DNA from 4 places in the Photorhabdus stackebrandtii genome. Region 1 is predicted to be linked to each of the others. Evidence: predicted binding sites of a transcription regulator. Region 1 holds the regulator's gene; each other region holds the start of a gene.
The links. The regulator CRP, encoded in region 1, controls carbon source genes, mostly activating them, when cyclic AMP is high. The targets are predictions, from matches to a motif close to ATGTGANNNNNNTCACAT.
Positions count from the first base shown of each region.

Region 1 (3,304 bases):
GAATTTCTCTGGTTGCGATTTCTCATTTTGCGGATAAATTGCCGATTCTGGGTGTTTGTCTTGGGCATCAGGCAATTGGGCAGGCATTCGGTGCCAGTGTGGTAAAAGCCAGGGAAGTGATGCATGGGAAAACTTCGGCCATTCATCATAATCAGCAAGGTGTGTTCAAAGGGCTAAATCGGCCATTAACGGTTACCCGTTACCATTCATTGGTGATTGCCGCAGAGACTTTACCCGCCGCTTTTGAAGTCACTGCATGGAGTCAGCATAACGGCAATGTAGATGAGATTATGGGAATTCGTCATCGTACTTTGCCCTTGGAAGGTGTGCAGTTCCATCCTGAAAGTATTCTCAGTGAACAAGGGCACCAGCTACTGAGTAACTTTCTTAGATATTAACCCGATACCCATAATTTCTTCATTTATTCATCTTTTTCATTTGCCCATCTTTGATTTTTTATGCATATTTAATGATTATAATTTCATTTTTGAATGACGATATATAAAAAACGGGTGGGAAAATGATGGAGCATGCCGCAGTAAACAGAAATACATACGATCAAGTCATGTTGCCAATTTATTCACCGGCACAGTTTATACCGGTGAAAGGGCAAGGTAGTCGTGTATGGGATCAGCAAGGGAAAGAATATATTGATTTTGCCGGTGGTATTGCTGTTATGGCTTTGGGGCATTGTCACCCTGCGTTAGTGGATGTTTTAAAGCAGCAAGGGGAGAAACTTTGGCATATCAGTAATATTTTCACCAGTGAACCGGCTTTGATACTCGCGCAGAAACTGATTGATGCAACTTTTGCGGAGCGGGTATTTTTTGCCAATTCCGGAGCGGAAGCGAATGAAGCCGCATTTAAGCTAGCGCGTCACTATGCCATTACTCGTTACCATCCATATAAAACCAAAATCATCGCATTCCATCAGGGTTTTCATGGTCGTACTCTGTTTACTGTTTCTGTTGGTGGTCAACCAAAATACGCTGATGGTTTTGGGCCAAAACCCGCAGATATTATTCATGTGCCTTTTAATGACTTAGATGCAGTAAAGGCGGTCATGGATGATCATACTTGCGCTGTTGTATTAGAACCTGTTCAGGGTGAAGGGGGAGTCACGCCGGCGACACCCGCATTTATTCATGGGTTGCGTGAGCTTTGCGATAAGTATCAGGTACTGCTGGTATTTGATGAAGTACAAAGTGGGATGGGCCGTACCGGTAAGTTATTTTCTTATATGTATTATGATGTTGTGCCGGACATTATCACCACAGCGAAAGCATTGGGAAGTGGTTTCCCTGTTAGCGCTATGCTGACTACGGCGAATATCGCTTCGGCGATGGTGCCGGGAACTCACGGCACAACTTATGGTGGTAATCCGCTGGCTTGCGCGGTTGCAAATGCCGCTTTTGACATTATCAATACGCCAGAGGTCTTGGAGGGCGTTGAAAAACGTCATCATTTGATTGTGAATTTTCTGAACGATATCAATCAGAAATATTCGATATTTGGTGAAATCCGTGGCAAGGGATTGCTGATTGGTGCGGAACTAAAAGCGCAGTATCAGGGAAAATCTAAAGAGATCCTGCAACTGGCGGCTGAAAATGGTTTGATGTTATTGAGTGCCGGTAGTGATGTACTGCGTTTCACGCCTTCGCTGATTATCAGTGAAGAGGAGATAACCCAGGGGATGGAACGGCTGGATAAGGCAATTAGCCAGTTGGTGTAAATAAGAGTGAGAAAAATCAGCGCAATATCATGCGCTGATTAATCAGGAATTAACGTGTACCGTAAACAACAATTGTTTTGCCGTGTGCGGAGATCAGATTTTGATCTTCCAGCATTTTTAGAATACGGCCAACCGTTTCACGGGAACAGCCAACAATCTGACCAATTTCCTGACGAGTGATTTTGATTTGCATCCCGTCCGGGTGAGTCATTGCATCGGGTTGTTTCGCCAGATTCAGTAAAGTCTGAGCAATCCGGCCGGTCACATCCAGGAAAGCCAGGTTACCGACTTTCTCAGAAGTTGTTTGCAAACGGCTTGCCATTTGGGCAGATAAACGCATTAAAATATCCGGGTTTACCTGAATCAGTTGACGGAATTTTTTATAGGAAATTTCCGCTACTTCACAGGCACTTTTGGCCCGTACCCAGGCTGTACGCTCTTGTCCTTCTTCAAATAATCCAAGTTCGCCAATGAAATCTCCCTGGTTTAAATAGGAAAGGATCATCTCTTTGCCTTCTTCATCTTTAATCAAAACCGCAACAGAACCTTTTACGATGTAGTAAAGCGTCTCTGCTTTTTCGCCTTGATGAATAAGCGTGCTTTTGGATGGATATTTATGAATATGGCAGTGTGACAAAAACCATTCAAGAGTGGGGTCTGTTTGTGGCTTGCCGAGAACCATTCGCTTCATCCTCTGTTGTTATCGCTGCCTAAATAACACGAGAACCTAAAAGTTTCTCGTCAGGCTGGCTTATAAAGACACTAGCTTAACATATTAGTTTGCTGAAAAACCGACAGGTAAGGGTTTTATATAGGTTATCTGAAATTTGAAACTTGAGTATTGATCTTAACCCACATATACCCGGACCTGCTTCTGTTTTTAACACAGGAAAAGGATTCTGTCTTGTCTTGTATTGTTTCAGCATAATAAACCGCTCATTAGATTGCCAGTTTAATACTGAAAGAGTAGGCTTTGATGCAAAAAATGACTTAAGAGGTACTTATGCAAGCGCGGGTAAAATGGGTTGAAGGGTTGTCTCTTTTGGGGGAATCGTCTTCGGGTCATCAGATAATGATGGATGGAAATGCCGGTGATAAGGCACCAAGCCCAATGGAAATGGTATTAATGGCAGTTGGCGGTTGCAGCACGATTGATGTTATTTCTATTTTGCAGAAAGGCAGATATGACATAAGAAATTGTGAAGTGAAATTAACTTCCCGCCGTCGTGAAGAGGCACCACGCTTGTTTACTTCTATTAATCTGCATTTTATTGTTACCGGCAGGGATTTAACAGAGAAAGCGGTTGAACGTGCCGTCACGCTTTCCGCAGAGAAATATTGTTCTGTTTCGTTGATGCTGGGTAAATCAGTTGAACTTACCCACAGCTTTGAAATTAAAGAGACAGATTAAGATATTATTTCCTGATTAAAAATAACGACAGGTAACTAATATCAGTTACCTGCTTTTCTAACTGAATAAATTAAGAAGTGGATTCAAACGCTGGGTTTTCTAGATTTATCCCAGGTTTTGATCAACAAATTTTTTCCCCTTCCAGTAATCGTTGTACCAAT
Region 1 covers NZ_PUJV01000020.1:23,835-27,138, reverse strand. The annotation lists gene C5470_RS15660 (aminodeoxychorismate synthase component II) at 1-398, shown strand, start outside; gene argD (bifunctional acetylornithine/succinyldiaminopimelate transaminase) at 521-1,732, shown strand; gene crp (cAMP-activated global transcriptional regulator CRP) at 1,782-2,414, opposite strand; gene C5470_RS15645 (OsmC family protein) at 2,736-3,143, shown strand; gene C5470_RS15640 (phosphoribulokinase) at 3,265-3,304, opposite strand, start outside.

Region 2 (3,304 bases), on a different contig from region 1:
CTCCTTTTCACCGCACTATGCTCTCTTCGGTTTATGGTCCTTAATGCGAGCTTCGCCTGTATCCATAAAATATCGGCATAATATTATTTGAACATTTAAACGCTCAAAAAATCGTGCCACACATCACATTAATACAATGTAACTTGCAAGATAATAATTTTATATGTGATGTAAATCACATCAAATCGGTGTATTATCCGGTTTATCTGCCAATCGAACCTTCCTGCCATCAAATAGTACACGATAAAAAATATAACTCACTGCCAAACAAAGGGTATGGCAGGCACTATTCTTCATCAATAGATTAATTGGAAGGAAAATGGATTGCAGGCGGGATTATCCCACCTGCATATTGCAATAAAGTTACAGTGCCAGGAAGAAACCGGCAATGGTTGCACTCATCAGGTTGGATAATGTACCTGCCATTACGGCTTTCATCCCCAGGCGAGCGACATCCCCACGACGACTTGGCGCCATACCGCCCAAACCACCCAGCAGGATAGCGACAGAAGAAAGGTTAGCAAAGCCACACAGTGCAAAGGAGATGATTGCTTTGGTGTGACCTGACAGAACCTGTAAACCCGCAGCCGCAACCACATCATCCGATTGCAAATATGGGCCGAAGTTCATAAAGGCAACGAATTCGTTCACAACCAGTTTTTGGCCGATAAAGGAACCGGCAACTGTTGCTTCATGCCATGGAACACCAATCAGGTAAGCAATAGGCGCACAAACCCAGCCCAGCACCAATTCAAGAGAAAGTTGCGGGTAATGAAACCAGCCACCGATACCACCAAGAATACCGTTCACTAACGCAATCAAGGCAACAAACGCCAGTAACATTGCACCGACGTTCAGCGCTAATTGCATACCAGAAGCCGCACCAGAAGCGGCTGCATCAATGATGTTAGCAGGGCGATCTTCTTCCGCAACGAGTGACATCGCATCAACAGTGTCTTGCGACTTTTCAGTTTCAGGTACTATCAGTTTAGCGAATAACAGACCACCTGGAGCTGCCATAAAGGAAGCCGCAATCAGATATTCCAACGGTACGCCCATTGATGCATAACCGGCCAGTACAGAACCGGCGACAGATGCCAGACCACCACACATAACCGCAAACAGTTCAGACTGGGTCATAGTGGCAATATAAGGGCGAACAACCAATGGCGCCTCAGTTTGACCCACAAAAATATTCGCTGTTGCAGACAAAGATTCGGTACGTGAAGTTCCGAGAACTTTTTGCAGACCACCACCCAATATTTTGATAACGAGCTGCATAACACCGATGTAGTACAAAACAGCAATCAGTGAAGAGAAGAAAACGATAATAGGCAGTACACGCAAGGCGAAAACAAAACCACCACCACCAAACAGTTCAAACATTTTGGGGGAAACTAATCCACCAAAAATAAAATCCATTCCTTGCTGACCATACTGGATAACACTGGAAACTCCCTCAGACATACCCATTAATATTATCTTGCCTGCGGGAACATAAAGTACAAAAGCGCCGATAGCGACCTGAATCAAAAAAGCACCAAGGACGGTACGAAGTTTAATAGCGCGATAGTTACTGGAAAAAAGTACTGCGATCAAGATCAGCACTACCATCCCGACCAGGCTCATAAAGAGTTGCATTGGAAGAATCCCTGTTCACTTAATAATAAATTAAATATGCCAGTGAGAATGTAAATGTTCACTGACACTGTTTCGGCGCTGATTATACTCAGTCATCGGAATGAACAAGCTATCTACATCACAAATACCCACCGAAAAAAGCAATGGAAAAACGATAAATGTGATGCAAATCACACAAAATTGCAGAAATAATCTGCAATAAGATAATCTGACCGTCGGGATGGCAAAATAACAAACAATTAAGAGATGATTATCAGGTAAGCGCAGTTAAAGTTTTATGATATACCACTTAACTATTCAACCCAAATAATTCAACGCTGTTACTATAAAGCTGAATAGCGATTTCGTCAGGAGATTCACGGCGAAGCTCACATAACGAAGCAAAAACCCCGGCAATTCTTTCCGGTCGGTTAGGCTCTCCCTGAAACCCGAAAAGTGGCATATCCGGTGCGTCTGTTTCCAGCACAAGAGAAGTTAAAGGAAGTTCAGCAACTGCGCGACGGGTTTTCTGTGCTCTTTCATAAGTAATGGTTCCTCCTACCCCGATGTAATATCCCAACCGGATAAAAGCCTCTGCCTGAGATAAACTACCGGCGAATCCATGTACCACGCCGGTACGGGGAAGGTCGATTCTTCTCAGGATCGCGGCCAGTTGATCATGGCTTTTTCTGGAATGAAGTATGACGGGTAATTCACACTGTTTTGCCAGCCGTAATTGAGCATGCAGCAATTCTTTCTGTTTTTCAAACTGGGGTTCAGCCATATAGAGATCAAGACCAATCTCTCCAACGGCCACCTGCTTTTCATTTTTCTGTTTCAGTAATCGCTCCAGATCGGCAAGATGCGATTTCTGATGTTCATTGATATAAAGAGGATGCAAGCCCAATGCCGCATAAATCCCCGGATAAACGCGAGCCAGTTCAGATATCCGTTGCAGATTTTTCCCACTCACAGCGGGAACAATAATTTTATCCACACCATCCTGTGCCGCCCGTTGCAGGCTCCGCCGTTCGTCATCACGAAACGGGGGAAAATCAAAATGGCAGTGGGTATCAATAAACATGAAACTATCCGTTATTCATCTGTTCCGGCGATTCTGCCAATGTAGTTAATGGTTTAATCAAAACGCTATTTTCTTCACTCTGGCGCAAGACATTACGACTCAAACAATAATTTTTACGCTCCGCTATACCAAATTTATCATCAATAAATGCATGACCAACTGTCGCCAGGAAATAGCGACCGCAACGACGCCCAAGATGATAATCCTTATTCAGTGCTGTCAAACGGCTACCTAATGCACTGGCAGTTAATGGCGCAGGCGGATAGATTTCAAAGATCTGTACATCATCAGGTGGATTTTCAATAAATTTCTGTGTGCAGTAATAACTTTTCGCATGTTGCTGTAACATCCGTACCATCTTTTGCAGGCTGCCATCCCCCAACCAACGTTCCATCCGTTTCATCCAATCAGGCGTGTAATAGAGCTGCGAAGGAACAGTGCGGATCACCACTATCGTATCAGCACCACGGCGATACGCCTCTTCCACTGGAATGGCGTCACTGATACCACCATCATAATAAACAACATCATCAATCGTCACACCATTGCGATAAAGCCCAGGAATAGCACTCGATGCCTTAATCACTTCCAGCCAATTCT
Region 2 covers NZ_PUJV01000001.1:225,226-228,529, reverse strand. The annotation lists gene C5470_RS01075 (NupC/NupG family nucleoside CNT transporter) at 364-1,629, opposite strand; gene C5470_RS01070 (TatD family hydrolase) at 1,931-2,704, opposite strand; gene C5470_RS01065 (patatin-like phospholipase family protein) at 2,709-3,304, opposite strand, start outside.
Region 2: a site for CRP is predicted at 1,800-1,817, ahead of C5470_RS01075 (NupC/NupG family nucleoside CNT transporter). Genes of this name have one in related genera too.

Region 3 (3,304 bases), on a different contig from region 1:
CGCAAACCAACAAATCTGTTTGTTCACGGCTACGTCACCGTCAACGGCACGAAAATGTCCAAATCCCGTGGTACCTTTATCAAGGCCAGCACTTATCTGGATCATCTGGATGCAGACTGCCTGCGTTATTACTATGCGGCCAAACTCTCTTCCCGTATTGATGATATCGACCTGAACCTGGAAGACTTTGTCCAGCGTGTTAACAGCGATATCGTTAACAAAGTTGTTAACCTGGCTTCCCGTAACGCGGGTTTCATTAATAAACGCTTTAGTGGCAAGCTGGCGGATAAACTTGCTGATCCAGCGCTTTACCAGAAGTTTATTGATGGCGCGAAAGTGATTGAAGAAGAGTTCAACAACCGCGAATTCAGTAAAGCAATCCGTGAAATCATGGCATTGGCTGATTTGGCAAACCGTTATGTGGATGAGCAGGCTCCGTGGGTTGTGGCAAAAGAAGAAGGCCGCGATGCAGATCTTCAAGCCATCTGTTCAATGGGCGTCAACCTGTTCCGCGTTTTGATGACTTTCCTAAAACCCGTTTTACCCAGTCTGGCAGAACGCGCAGAAGCTTTCCTGAATACAGAACTGACCTGGAATGGCATTGAACAGCCTCTGCTGGATCATCAGGTTTCCACCTTTAAGGCCCTGTTTAACCGCATTGATATGGATAAAGTCAATGCGATGGTTACTGCGTCTAAAGAAAGCATCAGCGCACCACAAAAAGTCAGCGGCCCGCTGGCAGAAGATCCGATTCAGGATATGATCACTTTTGATGATTTCGCCAAAGTTGATATGCGCGTCGCCCTTATCAAACAGGCTGATTCTGTAGAAGGCTCAGATAAACTGCTGAAACTGACTCTGGATCTTGGTGGCGAAACCCGCCAGGTATTTTCCGGTATCCGCTCCAGCTATCCCGATCCAAAAGCACTGGAAGGCCGTTTAACCATCATGGTTGCCAACCTGGCTCCGCGTAAAATGCGCTTCGGCATTTCTGAAGGAATGGTAATGGCTGCTGGGCCTGGCGGAAAAGATATCTTCCTACTCAGTCCTGACAATGGCGCACAACCGGGTATGCAGGTGAAATAACAACCAATTTATTGCAAATATATCTTACATGCGGGGATCAGCGATGGTCCCCGCTTTTTTTGAATGTGATCTATGGCACATTCCTAGGGTTAATTGTATGATGAATACCTCACTGGAATTAGGAATTTTGTTATGTCGTTTCGTGAAGTACTGATTATAGGTTGGCAGTACCTGCGAGCATTTGTACTGATTTATCTGTGTTTATTAGCAGGCAATGCCATCTCTGCCCTGTTACCCATCGCAGTCCCCGGCAGTATTATCGGTATGTTGATATTGTTCGTCTTATTGGCTTTCCAATTGATCCCTACCCACTGGGTAAAACCAGGTTGCACTCTGCTACTGAAAAATATGACTCTGCTGTTTCTGCCTATCGGTGTAGGCGTTATGAATTATTACGATCAACTCAGCCAACAGATACTACCGATTGTCCTTTCATGCCTGATCAGCACCGCAATTGTTATGATTATTGTTGCTTACAGTTCCCATTATGTTCACCGCGCACGTCCAATTATCGGCTCTGTATCAGAAGTTAAGACTGAACAAGAAAAACAAGAGAAATAAATATGTTAAGTCACATTTGGTGGTCACTGCCATTAACATTGATTGTATTCTACGCCGCAAGAAAACTTTCACTAAAATTCAAAATTCCTATTCTGAATCCCTTATTGGTTTCTATCGCTGTACTGATTCCAATATTGTTAATAACCAATACCCCTTATGAACACTATTTCGCCGGCAGCCAAATTCTTAATGATCTGCTTCAGCCCGCCGTGGTTGCGCTGGCATTTCCTTTATATGAACAGTTGCACCAGATCCGCGCCCAATGGAAGTCCATTATCAGTATCTGTTTTATCGGCAGTATTGTCGCTATGGTTACAGGTACCGCTATTGCATTGTGGATGGGCGCAACACCTGAAATGGCCGCCTCAATACTGCCTAAATCAGTCACTACGCCAATAGCAATGGCAGTCGCAGATGCTATCGGCGGTATTCCGGCAATCAGTGCCGCTTGCGTCATTTTTGTCGGCATTCTCGGGGCAATATTTGGCCATAGCCTGTTCGATCTCTTGCAAGTGAAAACCAGAGCATCCCGCGGTTTGGCAATGGGAACAGCATCACATGCTTTAGGCACCGCCCGTTGTACAGAAGTCAATTTTGTTGAAGGAGCATACAGCTCATTAGCACTGATGACCTGTGGTATCATTACTTCACTGACTGCCCCTTTTGTGTTCCCGGTGCTGCTATACCTATTTGGCTAATTACCAGTTTAAAAATTTGATATAAATCTCTCAATTACCGGATTTAATTACATAATTTTCACTATTTATGTGATATAAGTCACATTATAGATCTAATCAGAGCACCTAGAATGATCTCAAGTTAATTTGGAGATCATTCTATGCAAGCTCGCTTTCGCTCTATTTGGGCCCAATTGCCATCTAAACTACAGGATGCACTTTTGCCCCATGCAGGAAACAACGACTTCCCTGCCATGTTCACGGCTGAACAAGCTGAATCTGTCAAGAAAACCTGTGGCTTTGACGATAACACCTTGGCTATCTCCCTGCTGCCACTCGCAGCGGCATGTTCCCTGGCTCCGATATCACATTTTAATGTCGGCGCAATTGCCTGTGGTGAAAGCGGAAATCTCTATTTTGGTGCAAATATGGAATTTACCGGCGTACCGTTACAGCAAACTATTCATGCTGAACAATGTGCTATTATTCACGCTTGGCTACGCGGTGAGAAAAAACTAACTTCTATCACAATTAATTACTCTCCATGCGGTCACTGCCGCCAGTTTATGAATGAGCTTAATAGTGGCACACAATTAGAGATCCACTTGCTAAAACAAGAGCCTTTAACATTAGGTGACTATTTGCCAGACTCCTTTGGTCCTAACGATCTGGGTATCACTACCCTATTGATGGATCCGGTTAATCATGGTTATAAACTAGAAACCACGGATAAATTAGTGCTCGTTGCACTGGATGCAGCAAACCGAAGCCATGCTCCATACAGTAATTCATACAGCGGTACAGCACTGCTGGGAAAAGATGGAAAAATCTATCCTGGGCGTTATGCAGAAAATGCCGCATTTAACCCAAGCTTACCTCCATTACAAGCGGCCTTGATCCTGATGAATATTTCTGGTGGTGATTGTCTGGCTATCGAAAGAGCGGTATTAGTTGAGGGAAAAAACAGCGAGTTGTCCCAA
Region 3 covers NZ_PUJV01000002.1:148,650-151,953, forward strand. The annotation lists gene metG (methionine--tRNA ligase) at 1-1,086, shown strand, start outside; gene C5470_RS02215 (CidA/LrgA family protein) at 1,219-1,647, shown strand; gene C5470_RS02220 (CidB/LrgB family autolysis modulator) at 1,650-2,345, shown strand; gene cdd (cytidine deaminase) at 2,486-3,304, shown strand, end outside.
Region 3: a site for CRP is predicted at 1,150-1,167, ahead of C5470_RS02215 (CidA/LrgA family protein). Genes of this name have one in related genera too.

Region 4 (3,304 bases), on a different contig from region 1:
GCCTTCTGTGAATTTCAGTGATTTGATTTCAGGCAGGGTAAAATCAATGGCATAGTAACGTCCGTCCTGACGGGCTCGGTTGGGAAACTTATTCGCAACGTCAGTCACACGATCAAGGTAATAATCATGTAATACCACCAGCTCGTTATCTTTAGTCATAACCAAGTCTTGTTCCAGATAATCAGCACCTTCGGCATAAGCCATAGCTTTTGCAGGTAGGGTGTGTTCTGGCAAATATCCGCTTGCGCCCCGATGAGCGATAATAATCTTATCTGCTGCCTGAGCGATGCCCGACATAGATGATGCCAGAATCATGCCCGTAACTATTGTTTTTATTGGAGTTTGCATATGTGTTTTTTCTCCGTTTTAGCGATGAGATAAAAATCAATCCTAATTGAGCTGTTTGTCTTGTTATATGAATAACGCTTACTGCATAATCTCTTAGTTTAAAAATTGAAAAAAGCCGCGGCATAAATAATGTCGCGGCTTATTATATTAGCAGTGATATATCACAGTTTAGTGACAATGGTTAACCATACTGACGGGCTAATTCCTGCTTATGTTTGTTTTCTGTGATCATGACAATCAGTAATAGAATAACGGCTAGGATACTACCACCAATCATTACCATAAAACCGCTGTCCCAGCCGAAGAATTCAACGGTGTAGCCGACGACAGCACTCGCCGCAACGGAGCCACCTAAGTAACCAAATAAGCCGGTGAAACCGGCGGCTGTACCGGCAGCTTTCTTCGGCGCCAGCTCAAGGGCGTGCAGACCCGTCAGCATAACTGGACCGTAGATAAGGAAGCCGATAATCAACATACAAGCCATGTCTACAGTTGGATTACCGGCTGGATTCAGCCAGAATATGACAGTTGCGATAGTGACTAGTGTCATAAAGAATACGCCTGTTGCACCACGGTTACCTTTAAATATTTTGTCTGACATCCAGCCACACAGTAGTGTACCTGGGATACCGGCATATTCGTACAAGAAGTAAGCCCATGAAGATTTATCCAGTGCGAAATGCTTGACCTCACGCAAATAGGTTGGTGACCAATCGAGAACGCCGTAACGCAGCAAATAAACGAACACGTTAGCCATAGCGACCATCCACAGTAGTTTGTTCGGTAATACATACTGCATGAAAATCTGCCTGGCTGTTAATTCTTCTTCGTTTTTCTCTGTGTAATCAGATGGGTAGTCGTTTTTATACTCTTCAATTGATGGCAAGCCACAAGATTGAGGTGTGTCACGCATTAAGGCAAAAGCGATCAGTGCAACGAGAATTGCGGCGAAAGCCGGCATATAAAGTGCGGCTTTCCAGTCATTAAACCACGCCATGCCTAACAGGAACAGCAGTGGAGGTAAACCACCACCGACATTATGCGCACAGTTCCAAACGGAAACGATCCTGCCACGTTCTTTCTGTGACCACCAATGTACCATAGTACGGCCGCAGGGAGGCCAACCCATACCTTGGAACCAACCACACATGAATAGCAACACAAACATAACAGCAATACTGGAAGTCGCCCAAGGTACGAAGCCCATAAACAGCATGACAGCCGCCGCGAGAATCAGACCGGCAGGCAAAAAGATCCGCGGGTTAGAACGGTCGGATATGGAGCCCATGATGAATTTGGAGAAGCCGTATGCGATGGAGATCCCTGATAGTGCGAAACCAAGATCACCTTTGGAAAAACCTTGTTCAACCAGATAAGGCATTGCGAGTGCAAAGTTCTTTCTCACCAAATAGTAAGCGGCATAACCAAGGAAAATCCCCATAAAAATTTGCCAGCGTAGGCGGCGATAGAGTGGATCTATCTGTTTTGTTGGCAGCCGGGGCTTATGAAGCGCCGGCTTGAGAATACTTAACATATTTTGCCTCCGATGGCTTTTTTTGGTTATGTGTACAACTCACCGGTTGACTAATGCCACCGGATGGAAAAGTGAGCGGTTTTGTAAGTGATTATTTTCCATAACGAAAATTATGATAGTTGAAATAACCCAACCTATCTGTGAGACAAGACTCAGTTGTTAAAATCGTTTTGCCCTGGCGATGATTTTGAGTGATTTGTTAACTTTTTAAAATGTACTTTACCAATGAAATTGTGACTATCGTCACAATAACGAGCTTTATTTAATTGTTGGTGAGCGTTTTTAGTTCGTTTTTGTTCTTTATCAAACAAAAACCCCAGTTTTTGTACATATTCTATTTAAGAATAAGAACATTATTAGCTAGGTAACCTGGTTGGAAAGCAGTTGTTCATGATGGGCAGTTTTCCTATGACAGATAAATGGATGTCATCATAGGAAATGAGCCGTTAATCGATTTAAACGATGAATATACTGTTTTGACGATGTAGCTATAATTTGACAGACTAATCAGCTACACGATTTGTATAGCTGATCATATGCCTATGGAGGAACCATGACAACACGTTATGACAGTGACTTTTATGGCTGGACGCAGGAGCAGGCAAGTTTGCTTCGTTCCGGCAATTTGAGTCAATTGGACACGGAAAACCTTTCGGAGGAAATAGAAAGTATGGGAAATAGCCAAAGAAACGAGCTGGAATCTCGTCTTGAAGTGCTGTTTCTCCACCTTCTAAAATGGCAATTTCAGTCTGAACGGCAAGGCAGAAGTTGGAAATTGACGATTGAAGAGCAACGAAGGAAAATAGCTCGCCGTCTTAAAAAAAATCCTAGCCTAAGATCAGAACTTAGTGAAATTTTCTCTGATGCTTATGGTGATGCCATTATTGCCGCAGAGCGGGAAACTAATATTAGACGCAGTGTATTCCCTGAAACTTGCCCCTGGACGTTTGAGCAAATCATGGATGAGAATTTTTGGCCTGAATAACGCCGACGCATTTGTTTATCTTGACGCACTGGCTTTGGTCAGTGCGTTTTATGCATTATTCCAGATGAAGGAAACTTCGGTGTTGATTTTTCCACTGCAATATATAGGAAATGAGCCGTTAATCGATTTTAACGATGATATATTACTTTGACGGTGTGGTTATAATTTGACAGACTAAATCAGCTACACAATTGTATAGCTGGTATGCCAATGGAGGAATCATGACAACACGTTATGACAGTGACTTTTATGGCTGGACGCAGGAGCAGGCAAGTTTGCTTCGTTCTGGTCATCTTGAGCAACTGGATACTGAAAATCTTCTTGAGGAAATAGAAGCGATGGGGCGAAGTGAGCGCAGAGAACTACGGTCCCGGCTGGAGATTTTACTCGCACACTTGTTGAAATGGAAATATCAGGCAAATCGCCGGGGGCGTAGC
Region 4 covers NZ_PUJV01000006.1:69,124-72,427, forward strand. The annotation lists gene glpQ (glycerophosphodiester phosphodiesterase) at 1-348, opposite strand, end outside; gene glpT (glycerol-3-phosphate transporter) at 530-1,882, opposite strand; gene C5470_RS06845 (DUF29 domain-containing protein) at 2,436-2,867, shown strand; gene C5470_RS06850 (hypothetical protein) at 2,845-3,018, shown strand; gene C5470_RS06855 (DUF29 domain-containing protein) at 3,089-3,304, shown strand, end outside.
Region 4: a site for CRP is predicted at 2,114-2,131, ahead of glpT (glycerol-3-phosphate transporter). Genes of this name have one in related genera too.